3 regions of the Nonomuraea sp. NPDC001684 genome follow, and region 1 is predicted to be linked to each of the others. Evidence: predicted binding sites of a transcription regulator. Region 1 holds the regulator's gene; each other region holds the start of a gene.
The links. Region 1 encodes HrcA, which represses chaperone genes, less so after heat shock. Its sites were predicted from a motif close to TTGGCACTCTCNNNNNGAGAGTGCCAA; they were not measured.

Region 1 (4,688 bases):
TGACCTGGCCGGACTGGGTGCCGGGGCGCACGTCGATCTCCTCGGAGCCGTCGAGCGTCTCGACTGCGAGGATGGTGCCGAGCGCGGCGGCCGTCATCGGGATCTGGACCGTGCAGTGGAGGTCGTCGCCGCGCCGCTCGAAGATCTCGTGCGCGCGTTCGACGATCTCCAGGAACAGGTCTCCGGGCGGGCCGCCGCCGGGGCCGACCTCGCCCTCGCCGGCGAGCTGGATGTGGGTGCCGTCCTCGACGCCCGCGGGGATGCGGACCTTGATCGTACGGCGGGTGCGCACCCGGCCGTCGCCCGAGCACTCCTGGCAGGGGTGGCGGATGATGCTGCCGAAGCCGCCGCACTGGGGGCACGGCCGCGAGGTCATGACCTGGCCCAGGAACGAGCGGGTGACCTGGGAGATCTCGCCGCGCCCGTTGCACATGTCACAGGTGTCGGGGTGGGTGCCGGGGGCCGCGCCGGCGCCGTGGCACACCTCGCACAGCACGGCGGTGTCCACGACCAGCTCGCGGGTGGTGCCGAACGCCGTCTCGCGCAGGTCGAGCTCGACCCGGATGGTGGCGTTGCGGCCCCTCCTGGCGCGCGAGCGCGGCCCGCGGGTGCCGCCCGCGGTGCCGAAGAAGGCGTCCATGATGTCGCTGAAGGGGAAGCCCGCGCCGAAGCCGCCGGCGCCCGCGCCCGCACCCGCGCCGCCGCCGAAGGGGTCGCCGCCCAGGTCGTACATCTGGCGCTTGTTCGGATCGGACAGCACCTCGTAGGCCTGCGTGATCTCCTTGAACCGCTCCTGGGTCTCAGGATCGGGGTTCACGTCGGGGTGCAGCTCGCGGGCGAGGCGGCGGTAGGCCTTCTTGATCTCGTCCTGACTGGCGTCACGGCGCACCCCGAGGGTGGCGTAGTAGTCGCTGTTTGCCACTTATCGACCTCTTAAGATGCAGCCAGGATCTGGCTGACGTAGCGTGCCACCGCGCGTACGGCGCCCATCGTCACGGGGTAGTCCATCCTCGTGGGACCCAGCACGCCGAGCCGGGCCAGTTGGTTGTCGCCAGAACCGTATCCGGTTGCGACGATGGACGTGCCGCGAAGGTAGGGGTTTTCCGAGCCGATGCGCACGGTGAGCGCGGACGGGGTGTCTGTGGATGTCTCGCCGAGCAACCGCATGAGCACGACCTGCTCCTCCAGCGCCTCCAGCACGTCGCGCAGGCCGGTGGAGAAGTCGGCGCCCGCGAGATTGGCCGCGCCGGCGAACACGATCTTCTCGTCATGGCGTTCGACGAGGGTTTCGAGCAGCACCGACAGGATCGTGGCCACGGCGGGCCGGTCCTCGGCGGGCAGCCGCTCGGGCAGGTCGGCGACCAGCTCGGGGACGTTGCTCAGCCCGCAGCCGTCGAGGCAGGAGTTGAGCACCGCGCGCAGATGGGCGATGCGGTCGTCCTCCACCACCTCGGGCAGCTCGATCACGCGCTGCTCGACGCGCCCGGTGTTGGTGATCAGCACGAGCATGACCCGCCGCTCGTTGAGCGGGACCAGCTCGACGTGCCTGACCGTGGAACGGGTCAGCGTCGGGTACTGCACGACCGCTACCTGCCTGGTGAGCTGCGCGAGCAGCCGCACGGTGCGGAAGACCACGTCGTCGAGGTCGACCGCGCCGGCGAGGAAGGTCTCGATCGCCCGCCGCTCGGCCCCCGACAGGGGCTTGACCTGCGAGAGCCGGTCGACGAACAGGCGGTAGCCCTTGTCCGTCGGCACGCGGCCCGCGCTGGTGTGCGGCTGGGTGATGTACCCGTCCTCCTCCAGCGCGGCCATGTCGTTCCTGACCGTTGCCGGGGAGACCTTGAGGTTGTGGCGCTCCGCCAGCGCCTTGGAGCCCACCGGTTCGTTGGTGGACACGTAGTCTTCGACAATGGCGCGGAGCACCGCCAGCTTCCGTTCGTCGAGCACGTGCTCACCTCCTGCCTCTGCCTAACAGGGAAACGACAGGTCTAGCACTCCGTGTTCCCGAGTGCCAAGTGTACGGCTCTCGCCCACAAGGTGCGATAACACCAGGTCCCATCCTGTTGCTAGCGACTTACAAGCGACAGGCCTCACACTTGCCGCATGACCGACAATTCCCAGCCCCCGCAGTACGGACCGCCCCAGGGGCAGGGTCCCTACTACGGTCAGCCGAACCAGTACGCCCAGCCTCCGTACCAGCCCCAGCAGCACGGCCAGCCGCCCTACCAGCAGCAACAGCCGCCCGCCCAGTACGGCCCCCCGCCCCAGTACGACCAGCAGAACCAGTACGGCCAGCAGAACCAGTACGCCCACCCCGACCAGTACGGCCCCCACAACCAGTACGGCGGCCAGCCGCAGTTCCCGGCCAGGATCGACGGCAAGGCGATCAAGCCGCGCCTGTGGTGGATCGCCGTCGTGTGGGCCGTGGCCGTCGTGCTCGGCGTCGTGGGCGTGGTCGTGTTCGCCGGCGGCGTGCTGAGCAGCGTCTCGGACATGGCCCCGACGAGCACGTTCGCGTCGGGCGAAAGCGTGAAGGTCGCGATCGACCCCGCCAAGCGCCCGGCCGTCTACATCGCCACCGACACGCGGGTCAACTACCAGTGCGAGATCTCCGGCGGCCCGGCCCAGGCCAGGCTGGTCAAGGTCTCCGGCACCCAGACGCTCAGCGCCGGCGGCACCACCTGGCAGGAGATCCTCGCCGTCAACGCCCCCGCCAAGGGCGACTACCAGCTGACCTGCGCCACGCAGGAGGAGTCGTCGGCCCGCTTCGGCGTGGGCCGTGACGTGCTGTCCGCGGCGGGCGGCCTGTTCGGCGGGGTGGCGGCGCTGTTCCTGTTCCCCGGCGCCGGCCTGCTCATCGGCATCATCGGCACCGTCGTCGTCCTCGTACGGCGCAGCGGCGCGCGTAAGCGCCTTGCGGTCAGCGGGTGATTTGCTACGGTCCCCGTGTGTACGAGGGCGATGTGCTGGCGGGCAATTGGCGGCGGCCGGGCAAGGGCAAGATCCCGAAGGTGCCCGCCGAACTCGACCTGGTCGTGGAGGACGCCGACAGCGGCTTCTGCGGCGCCGTGGTGGCCTGCGACAAGGAGGCCGTCACCCTGGAGGACCGGTTCGGCAAACGCCGACTGTTCCCGCTGGCGCCGGCCGCGTTCCTGCTGGAGGGCAGGCCCGTGACGCTGGTGCGCCCGACGGCCGCGGCCCCGGCGGGGCCCAGGCGCAGCGCGTCCGGGTCCATCGCCGTGGAGGGGCTGCGGGCCCGGGTCGCCAAGGAGAGCCGGATCTACGTCGAGGGCGTGCACGACGCCGCGCTCGTGGAGAAGATCTGGGGCCACGACCTGCGGGTCGAGGGGGTCGTGGTCGAGTACCTGGAGGGCGTCGACGACCTGCCCGCCATCGTGGCCGAGTTCGCCCCCGAGCCGGGCCGCAGGCTGGGCGTGCTGGTCGACCATCTGGTGCCGGGGTCGAAGGAGAGCCGGATCGCGGCCCGGATCACCTCGCCGCACGTGCTCGTCGTGGGTCATCCGTACATCGACATCTGGCAGGCGGTCAAACCGTCCGTGCTGCGCATCCCGAGCTGGCCCGACGTGCCGCGCGGGGTGCCGTGGAAGGAGGGCGTGCTCGCCGCACTGGGCTGGCGCATGGAGCCCGCGGACGCCTGGCGGCGCATTCTGGGCGCCGTCTCGTCCTACGCCGACCTGGAGCCGGAGCTGCTCGGCCGGGTCGAGGAACTGATCGACTTCGTTACGGAGGCATCATGAGCCAGGCCCCGCCACCCCCCGACGACTCCACTCCCGACGTCCCGCCCTCTGACGTCCCGCCTTACGACGTGCCGCCTTCTGACGTGCCCCGGGACCAGGGCTCGGGCCCCCAGCTCGGCTACGGGCAGCAGCCGGGTTCCCAGCCCGACTACGGGCGGCAGCCGCCGAGCCGGCCCGGTCCGCAGCCCGGCCCCATGCCCACGCCGCCCCCCTACGTGCCCCCGCCGCCCGGCTACGGTCAGCCCCCCGGCCACGGCCAGGCTCCGGGCTACGGGCAGCAGCCGGGTTACGGCTACCCCGCCGGGCCGTACGTGCCCGGCCGGTTCGGGCCGCGCCGCGGCAGCGACGACACCACGATGGCCATGCTCGCCCACCTGCTCGGCCTGCTGGTCTCGTGGATCGGCCCGCTGGTCATCTACCTGATGAAGAAGGACGAGTCCCCCTATGTCAGGGACCAGGCGGCCGAGGCGCTGAACTTCCAGATCACGATGTTCATCGGCTACGCGGTGGCGATGGTGCTGTCGATCGTGCTGGTCGGCCTGCTGCTGTTCCCGATCATCTGGATCGTGTCGCTGATCTTCCACGTCCAGGCGGCCATCGCCACCAACCGGGGCGAGAACTACCGCTACCCGTTCGCCATCCGCCTGGTCACATGAGCTCGGTGATCAGGGCGTCGGCCAGCAGCCGCCCCTTGAGGGTGAGCACCATCCGGCCCGCCCTGAACGGCTCGGGCTCCAGCAGCCCGCGCGCCAGCGCGCTCGCCACGGACGTGCGCGCGCCGGGGGCGACCTCGGCGAGCGGGTAGCCGGAGATCAGCCGCAGCTCCAGCATCAGCCGCTCGGCGGCCCGGTCGTCGCCGGTGAGCACCTCGCGCGCGTGCGCGGGCGAGGCGTCCGCCGCCAGGCGCTGGGCGTAGGCGGCCGGGTGCTT
Region 2 (4,688 bases), on a different contig from region 1:
GGCTTCAGTCGCCCTGCACCAGCTCGTCCGCGAACGTGAAGTCCCCGGGGGCGTTGGACGACAGGTCCTCGCTCTCGCCGCCCGACTCGCCCTCGAAGGCGTCCGAGACGTCCTCGCGCTCGCCCGACATGTCCTGACCCTCCTCCGAGACGTCCTCGCGCTCGCCGGACATGTCCGCGCCCTCGTCCGAGGCATCCCCGCGCTCGCCGGACCGCTCGTCGGCCTCCTCCGTCGACCACTCGTCGGCCTGGTCCGACGACCTGTCCTCGGCCTCCTCCGACGACCTGTCCTCGCCCTCCTCCGACATCTCCCCGCGCTCGTCCTGCGACGTCCACCTGGACGGCGAGGCGCAGTAGTCGCGGTCGTACAGTTCCAGGTAGCCCGCGCAGTAGGGCACGTCGACGTACTCCAGGGCCTCGTCCAGGTAACCGTGGTCGTCTGCCTGGGCGGGCATCGTCATGGCGGCCGCGGCGGCCAGCATGACGGCTCCGAGCCCGAGAACGCGCGCGGTGCGGGAATTCATGTAACTACTCCTTTGTGCGGTGAATCGTCACTTCGTTTCGTTACTGTCCGTAGTCAATAACTACTAAACATAACGGGACCGGACACAACAAAAGGCGGCCGGATCCTTGGAGATCCGAACCGCCTTCTGATGCGTCAGCGACCAGGCGAGGCCTAGAAGTCCATGTCGCCGCCGCCGGGCATGCCGGCCGGAGCAGCAGGGGTCTTCTCGGGCTTCTCGGCGATGACGGCCTCGGTGGTGAGGAAGAGCGCCGCGATGGAGGCGGCGTTCTGCAGCGCGGAGCGCGTCACCTTGGCCGGGTCGATGATCCCGGACTCGAACATGTTGACGTACTCGCCGGAAGCGGCGTTGAGGCCCTCGCCCGGGGTCAGGTTGCGCACCTTCTCCACGACGACGCCGCCCTCAAGACCGGCGTTGACCGCGATCTGCTTGAGGGGCTCCTCAAGAGCCTTCTTCACGATCGCCGCGCCGGTGGCCTCGTCGCCGTTGAGCTCGAGCTTGTCGAACGCCTTGGCGCCGGCCTGCAGCAGCGCCACGCCACCGCCGGGGACGATGCCCTCCTCGACGGCCGCCTTGGCGTTGCGCACGGCGTCCTCGATGCGGTGCTTGCGCTCCTTGAGCTCGACCTCGGTCGCCGCGCCGGCCTTGATGACCGCCACGCCACCGGCCAGCTTGGCCAGGCGCTCCTGCAGCTTCTCGCGGTCGTAGTCGGAGTCGGTGCGCTCGATCTCGGCGCGGATCTCGTTGACCCGGCCGGAGATCGCCTCGGCGTCACCGGCGCCGTCGACGATGGTGGTCTCGTCCTTGGTCACCACGACCTTGCGGGCGCGGCCGAGCAGGTCGAGGGTGGCGGTCTCGAGCTTGAGGCCGACCTCCTCGGCGATGACCTGACCGCCGGTCAGGATCGCGATGTCGCCCAGCATGGCCTTGCGGCGGTCGCCGAAGCCCGGGGCCTTGACGGCCACGGAGCGGAACAGGCCGCGGATCTTGTTGACCACCAGGGTCGCCAGGGCCTCGCCGTCGACGTCCTCGGCGATGATCAGCAGCGGCTTGCCGGACTGCACGACCTTGTCGAGCAGCGGCAGCAGGTCCTTGTTGGCCGAGACCTTGCTGTTGACGATCAGGATGTACGGGTCTTCGAGAACGGCCTCCATGCGGTCGGAGTCGGTCACGAAGTACATCGACGTCATGCCCTTGTCGAAGCGCATGCCCTCGGTGAGCTCAAGCTCCAGGCCGAAGGTGTTGCTCTCCTCGACGGTGATGACGCCTTCCTTGCCGACCTTGTCCATCGCCTCGGCGATGAGCGAGCCGATCTCGGGGTCGGCGGCGGAGATGGAGGCGGTGGAGGCGATCTGCTCCTTGGTCTCCACGTCCTTGGCCAGCTTGGAGAGCTCCTCGCTGACCCGCTCGACGGCGGCCTCGATGCCCTTCTTCAGGGCCATCGGGTTGGCGCCGGCGGCCACGTTGCGCAGACCTTCGCGCACCAGAGCCTGGGCGAGCACGGTGGCCGTGGTGGTGCCGTCGCCGGCGACGTCGTCAGTCTTCTTGGCGACTTCCTTGACCAGCTCGGCGCCGATCTTCTCCCACGGGTCCTCGAGCTCGATCTCCTTGGCGATGGAGACGCCGTCGTTGGTGATCGTGGGAGCGCCCCACTTCTTCTCCAGCACGACGTTGCGCCCCTTGGGGCCCAAGGTCACCTTGACGGCGTCGGCGAGCTGGTTCATACCGCGCTCGAGACCGCGCCGGGCGTCCTCGTCAAACGCGATCATCTTGGCTGCCATAAGGCTAGACCTCCCAGATGCAGGGTGGCGTGTCCTGGACCGAGCCGACGCCCGCGACGGCATAGGCCTGCATCTCCGTTCGGCAGACCCCATCGTCTCGATCCGAGTTGTTGGCACTCTGCCACACAGAGTGCCAACGAACTGTTTAGCACTCTACCCTGCCGAGTGCAAGCCACGGGCACCCCACCCCAGCTCATCGGGCAGGTCATCGGGTGCGCCGGTTCGTACGGCGAGCCGCCCCTGAGGCGCGGCCCGCCGTGCGAAGCCGACGGAGGAAACAGTGGCGAGCCCGTACGGACTGCGCTGCCGCACGTCCCGCCTTGGTGCATACCAGCGAGGGTGAATCAGACCGTGCGGACGGACTCCGCCTGCGGCCCCTTCTGGCCCTGCGTGATCTCGAACTCGACGCGCTGTCCCTGTTCGAGAGAGCGGTACCCGTCCATCATGATCGCTGAGTAATGGACGAATACATCCTTACCACCGTCTACCGCGATGAAGCCGTAGCCCTTGTCCGCGTTGAACCACTTGACGGTGCCCTGCGCCACTTCCGACTCCTCTTACTGGGCTCGCAGATCTCGCCCATTCCTTCGCGAGACCCGTAATCGCATGACTTTTGGGAAAATCAGCCAGACGATCGCCCTCGACCATACCTGTGGCACGGGGTTTGGCAACAGAGTCAACCGACAAAACGCTAATTTCATCGAAGGCTGAGTCGTTCGAGGTTGAATTTGGTTCTAAAACAAGAAGGCGCCCACAAGGGGCGCCTTCAAGAGTCGATGGTCCGGCGGTCAGCCGCCCGCGACGGCGGGGATGATGGAGATCTGAGTGCCTTCAGGGGCGGGAGTGTCCAGGCCCTCGGCGAAACGGACATCCTCATCACCAACGTATACGTTGACAAAACGACGAATCTTGCCCGATTCATCCAGAATTCTCGCGCCGATCCCCGGGTAGTCGGAGTCAAGCTTGGCGAGAACGTCACGAAGAGTCGCCCCTTCGCCACTCACCTCGGCGTTACCCCCGGTGTAAGTGCGCAGAATGGTGGGAATCCGCACAGAAACGCTCATGGTTTTTGTTGCCTTTCCTGGATTGTCAGACAGTCGCGCGGAACGCGTCGAGAGAGGGCCGGATCACGGCGGTGGGCCGCGCGTCGTCGCTGATCGCGTCGAGCGTCTTCAGGCCGTCACCGGTGTTCAGGACCACCGTCTCGGCCTCGGGGTCGAGCCTGCCCGTCTCGACGAGCTTCTTCAGCACGCCCACCGTGACGCCGCCCGCGGTCTCGGCGAAGATGCCCTCGGTGGAGGCCAGGAGCTTGATGGCGGCGACGATCTCGGGGTCGGTGACGTCCTCGACGCCCCCGCCCGTGCGCCGGGCGATGTCGAGCACGTACGGCCCGTCGGCGGGGTTGCCGATGGCCAGCGACTTGGCGATCGTGTCCGGCTTGACCGGCTGGACGACGTCGTGCCCCGCCTTGTACGCCGTCGAGACCGGCGAGCACCCGGCCGCCTGGGCCCCGAACACCTTGTAGGGGGTGTCCTCGACCAGCCCGAGCGCGATCAGCTCCTTGAAGCCCTTGTCGATCTTCGTGAGCTGGGAGCCGGAGGCGATGGGGATGACGATCTGCTCCGGCAGCCGCCAGCCGAGCTGCTCGGCGATCTCGTACGCGAGCGTCTTGGAGCCCTCGGCGTAGTAGGGCCGCAGGTTGACGTTGACGAACCCCCACCGCTCGCCCAGCGGGTCGCCGATCAGCTCCGAACAGAACCGGTTGACCTCGTCGTACGTTCCGTCGATGCCGATCAGCCGGCCGCCGAACACCCGGGCCATGGCGATCTTGGCCGCTTCGAGGTCGGCCGGGATGAACACGCACGCGTCGAGGCCGGCCCGCGCGGCGGCGGCGGTGACCGCGCCGGCGAGGTTGCCCGTGGAGGAGCAGGAGAGCGTGTGGAAACCGAAGTTCCTGGCCGCCTCGACGGCGATGGCGACCACCCGGTCCTTGAAGGAGTGGGTGGGGTTGCCCGAGTCGTCCTTCACGAACAGGGACCGGATGCCGAGCGCCTTGCCGAGGTTGCCGGCCTTGACCAGCTTCGTCCAGCCCGGGTTCATGTTGGGCTTGCTCGCCACGTCGGCGGGGACCGGGAGCAGGGAGCGGTAGCGCCAGATGTTGGCGGGGCCGGACTCGATGTCCGCGCGGGTCACCTGGCCGAAGGAGTAGGCCGCTTCGAGCGGCCCGAAACACTCCAGGCAGGCGAAGCTGGGACCCAGGGGGTAGCGCGTGCCGCACTCGCGGCAGGACAGAGCGACGGCAGGACCAAAGTCGAGCGACATGAAGCGAGGCCTTCCCTCATCTTCGCCCGCGGCCACCTTGACCGCGAACCGGAATTGGCACC
Region 3 (4,688 bases), on a different contig from region 1:
GTGGGCCCGGATCGCGGCGCCGTCGGGCTCGTAGACGTAGCGGCCCATCGGGCCGACGGCGGCCTGGACGCCGGTGGCGGTCAGTGTGTGGCCGCCGGGCAGCAGGGTGGCGCGCCGGGCGGGGCCGACCTGGGGGCCGGTCCAGAGGGTGGCCTCCTTGACCTCGCCCTTGTAGGAGACCCATTCGGCCTCCGCGCCGTCGGGGATGAACTCGTACGGGATGCCGGGGGCGACCTTGAGGCAGGCCCGCGGCGCCCGTGCGACCAGGTCGAGCACGACCGGCCAGGGCGGCGAGTAGGCCATGGGGTCGAACGTGCGGCCCTTGCCGCTGCGCCGGGCCGGGTCGGCGAACAGCGCGTCGTACTCCTCGGGCCGGACCTGCGCCGCGTCGCCCACGCGCACCCGCACCCGGCCGGCCAGCCCGAGCGCGTCGGCGTTGGCGCTGGCCACGGCGACGGTCAGCGGGTCGAGGTCGACGGCGTCGACCTCGCAGCCGGCGCGGGCGAGCGCCAGGAGGTCGCCGCCGACCCCGCAGCAGGCGTCGATCACCCGCCCGGCGCCCATGCGCCGGGCGCGGTGGTCGGCGACCTCCCGGCGGGTGGACTGCTCCAGGCCGTGCGGGGTGAAGTACATGACCGCGGCGTCGGCGCCGAACTTCGCCGCGGCGCGCTCGCGCAGCGCCGCCTGCGTCAGCGCGGCGGAGGTGAGCGCCGCGTCGTAGGTGCGGCGCAGCCTGGTCGCCGCCGCGACCGGATCGGTCCCGGCCAGCTCCGCGGCCTCGGCGAGCGCCCGCTGCCCGCGCGGGGTCAGCAGCTCGCCGAAGGCGTCGAGATCCATGTACGCACTCCGCTCACAACTCGGGATCGCTCACAGGGAGGTGTCGCCCAGGGAGACCAGCAGGCTGCGCAGCAGCCCGGCCAGGGCCTCGCGCTCGCCCTCGGACAGCCCGGCGAGCAGCCGCTCCTCGTTGGCGGCGTGCAGGACGAGCATCTCGTCGGCGACCCTCCTGCCCTCGTCGGTCAGGGCGACCAGCGTCATGCGCCGGTTGTGCGGCGCCGGCCAGCGGTGGACCAGGCCGCGCCGGACCAGGTGGTCCATCCGGTTGGTGAGCGCGCCGGGGCTGACCATGGCCGAGGTGGACAGGTCCTTCATGCACATCGTGGCGTCGGCGCCGCTGCGCAGCAGCGTGGCCAGCATGTCGAACTCCCACGCCTCCAGCCCGTGCTCGGCCAGGAAGTCCTTCACGCCGCGCTCCAGCAGGCGCGAGGCCCGCGAGATCCGGCCGATCACGCCCATCGGGGACACGTCGACGTCGGGCCGTGTCCGCGCCCACTGTCCGAGAATCACGTCCACCGCGTCATCCACGGGGCTCACCCTACCAAAGCTTCGACGTTGAAATGTTCGGCGTCGTGCGGTACTGTCCACGACGTCGAAATGTTCAACGTAGAAATTTTCGAGGTAGGTTCATCATGAAGGTGCTGGTGCTGGGCGCGACGGGGTACATCGGCGGCGCGGTGGTCGAGCGGCTGGCCGAGCAGGGGCACGAGGTGGCCGTCCTGGTGCGGCCCGCCGCCGACGGCTCCCGGCGCGTGCCGGGCGTGGCGGACGAGCGTCACGGAGACCTGGCCGACGTCGCGGGGCTGGCCGCCGCGATCACCCCGGACATCGACGCGATCGTGGTCGCCGCCCAGCTCGGCGGCGACAAGGAGGCCGACCTGGCCGCGATCGGCGTGCTCGCCGCGTCGGGCCGGAAGGTGGTCTTCACCAGCGGCGTGTGGGTGCTGGGCGCCACCGCCGACGGGCACGAGGACAGCCCGGCCGACCCGATTCCGCTCGTGGCGTACCGGCACGAGATCGAGCAGCTGGTCATCGACGGCGGCGGCTCGGTGATCCGGCCCGGCGTCGTCCACGGGCGCGGCGGCGGCATCCCCGCCATGATGCGCGCGCAGGCCGCCGAGCGCGGCGCCGGGGTCTACGTCACCGCCGGCGGCGAGCCGCACACCTGGACGTTCGTGCACGTCGACGACCTGGCCGAGCTCGTCGTGGCCGTCCTGGAGAGGGGCGGCACCCGCGTCTACCACGGCATCAGCGAGGAGGCCGTGCCGGTCGCCGAGGTGGCCGAGGCGGCGGCCCGGTCCGCCGGCGTCAAGCCGCAGGCCGAGCCCTGGCCGCTGGCCGAGGCGGCCCAGGTGTTGGGGGCGGGCTTCGCCGAGGCCCTGGCGCTCGGCCAGCGCATCAGCGCGACACGCACGCGCGCCGAACTCGGCTGGAACCCCTCCCGGCCCGGCGTCGTCGCCGATCTGACCGAGGGTTCCTACGTCTGATCGCTCTGAGCAGACGCGTTCGTGTTGACTGTCAAGGCCCTCTTGCATATGTTTCCTGTTGGCACTCTCACCTTGAGAGTGCCAACGTGCGACGAGGCAGGTCTGACACCCGCGACGGCAGGCCCCGCTGGTCGCCTCTTCTAGATCATTCAAATCTGAAGGGGAGGTCCGATCGTGACGACCGCCACCAAGGTTCCCGTTAAGCCGCTCGGCGACCGCATCGTGGTTCAGCCGCTTGAGGCAGAGCAGACCACCGCTTCCGGTCTGGTCATCCCGGACACCGCCAAGGAGAAGCCGCAGGAGGGCAAGGTCCTCGCGGTGGGCCCCGGCAACTGGGATGAGGACGGCGACAAGCGTATTCCGCTCGACGTCTCCGAGGGCGACGTCGTCCTCTACAGCAAGTACGGCGGCACCGAGGTCAAGTACGGCGGCGAGGAGTACCTCGTGCTCTCCGCCCGCGACGTTCTCGCGATCATCGAGAAGTAAGCCGGTTGTGTCGAGCCCCGGGCGCTCTTGAGGGCCCGGGGCTTTCGACGCCAGGAGAGGACTTTCAGCATGGCGAAGATCCTGCAGTTCGACGAGGACGCCCGTCGCGCGCTTGAGCGCGGTGTCAACGCCCTCGCGGACGCCGTGAAGGTAACCCTCGGCCCGCGTGGCCGCAACGTCGTCATCGACAAGAAGTTCGGTGCGCCGACGATCACGAACGACGGTGTGACCATCGCTCGTGAGATCGAGCTGGAGGAGCGCTACGAGAACCTCGGCGCCCAGCTCGCCAAGGAAGTTGCCACCAAGACCAACGACATCGCGGGCGACGGCACCACCACCGCCACCGTGCTGGCCCAGGCCATGGTCCGCGAGGGCCTGCGCAACGTGGCCGCCGGCGCCTCGCCGCTGTCGCTCAAGCGTGGCATCGACAAGGCCGCCAAGGAGATCAGCGACCGGCTGCTGGCCAGCGCGCGCGAGGTGGGCGACAAGAAGGAGATCGCCAACGTCGCCACCATCTCCGCCCAGGACGCCAAGATCGGCGAGCTGATCGCCGAGGCGTTCGACAAGGTGGGCAAGGACGGTGTCCTCACCGTCGAAGAGTCCAACGCCATGGGCATGGAGCTCGAGTTCACCGAGGGCATGCAGTTCGACAAGGGCTACCTGTCGGCCTACATGGTGACCGACCCCGAGCGCATGGAGTCCGTCCTGGAGGACGCGTACATCCTGCTCACCCAGGGCAAGATCTCCTCCATCGCCGACTTCCTGCCGCTGCTGGAGAAGGTCGCCCAGACCAAGAAGCCGCTGCTCGTGGTCGCCGAGGACGTCGAGGGCGAGGCCCTGGCCGTCCTGGTCACCAACAAGATCCGCGGCACCTTCACCTCCGTGGCCGTCAAGGCCCCGGGCTTCGGTGACCGCCGCAAGGCGATGCTCCAGGACATGGCGATCCTCACCGGCGGCCAGGTCGTCAGCGAAGAGGTCGGCCTCAAGCTGGAGCACGTCGGCCTCGAGGTGCTCGGCACGGCCCGCCGCGTCGTCGTCACCAAGGACGCCACGACCATCGTCGACGGCGCCGGTGACCAGCAGGCGATCGAGGACCGCGTCAAGGAGATCAAGATTGCCATCGAGCAGTCCGACTCCGACTGGGACCGCGAGAAGCTGCAGGAGCGTCTGGCCAAGCTCGCCGGCGGTGTGTGCGTGCTGCGCGTCGGCGCCGCCACCGAGGTGGAGCTGAAGGAGAAGAAGCACCGCCTTGAGGACGCGATCTCCGCGACCCGCGCCGCGATCGAGGAGGGCATCGTCTCCGGCGGTGGCTCGGCCCTCATCCACGTGGGCAAGGAGCTCGACGACCTCGGCCTGACCGGCGACGAGGCCACCGGTGTCGGCGTCGTGCGCCGCGCGCTGGTCGAGCCGGCCCGCTGGATCGCCGAGAACGCCGGCCTGGAGGGCTACGTGGTGACCCACAAGGTCGCCGAGCTGCCCGCCGGCCAGGGCCTCAACGCCGCCACCGGCGAGTACGTCGACCTGATCGCCCAGGGTGTCATCGACCCCGTCAAGGTGACCCGGTCCGCGGTGCAGAACGCGGCTTCGATCGCGGGCATGCTCCTGACGACCGAGGCGCTCGTGGTGGACAAGCCCGAGGAGGAGGCTCCGGCCGCCGGCCAGGGCCACGGCCACGGTCACGGCCACTGACCCGGCTGTTTCCCCCGCGCCCGTACGGCCCGCCCGGTTCCCTCCGGCGCGGGCCGTCGGCTTCCCACGGCCCGTCCCGGTTCCCTCGGGTGCGGCCGTCGGCTTTCCACGGCCCGTCCCCGGTCTCGCCGGTGCGGGCCGTCGGCTTTCAGTCAGACCGTCACGTCCCTGCCACGGCTGCTGCGATCT

Region 2: the regulator HrcA is predicted to act here: its motif matches at 2,415-2,441, upstream of groL (chaperonin GroEL).
Region 3: the regulator HrcA is predicted to act here: its motif matches at 2,383-2,409, upstream of groES (co-chaperone GroES).

What each region holds. Positions count from the first base shown of each region.
Region 1 is NZ_JBSFGJ010000028.1:27,225-31,912, reverse strand. It holds gene dnaJ (molecular chaperone DnaJ) at 1-922, opposite strand, end outside; gene hrcA (heat-inducible transcriptional repressor HrcA) at 934-1,947, opposite strand; gene ACWCSD_RS08735 (hypothetical protein) at 2,104-2,931, shown strand; gene ACWCSD_RS08730 (DUF3097 domain-containing protein) at 2,949-3,758, shown strand; gene ACWCSD_RS08725 (DUF4870 domain-containing protein) at 3,755-4,414, shown strand; gene hemW (radical SAM family heme chaperone HemW) at 4,407-4,688, opposite strand, start outside.
Region 2 is NZ_JBSFGJ010000038.1:36,975-41,662, forward strand. It holds gene ACWCSD_RS10875 (hypothetical protein) at 5-523, opposite strand; gene groL (chaperonin GroEL) at 676-2,304, opposite strand; gene ACWCSD_RS10885 (cold-shock protein) at 2,649-2,849, opposite strand; gene ACWCSD_RS10890 (MoaD/ThiS family protein) at 3,093-3,368, opposite strand; gene thrC (threonine synthase) at 3,394-4,626, opposite strand; SAM riboswitch class I at 4,640-4,688, opposite strand, start outside.
Region 3 is NZ_JBSFGJ010000004.1:55,103-59,790, forward strand. It holds gene ACWCSD_RS01970 (class I SAM-dependent methyltransferase) at 1-837, opposite strand, end outside; gene ACWCSD_RS01975 (MarR family winged helix-turn-helix transcriptional regulator) at 868-1,365, opposite strand; gene ACWCSD_RS01980 (NAD-dependent epimerase/dehydratase family protein) at 1,470-2,324, shown strand; gene groES (co-chaperone GroES) at 2,499-2,810, shown strand; gene groL (chaperonin GroEL) at 2,880-4,499, shown strand; partial or broken gene ACWCSD_RS01995 (transposase) at 4,644-4,688, shown strand, end outside.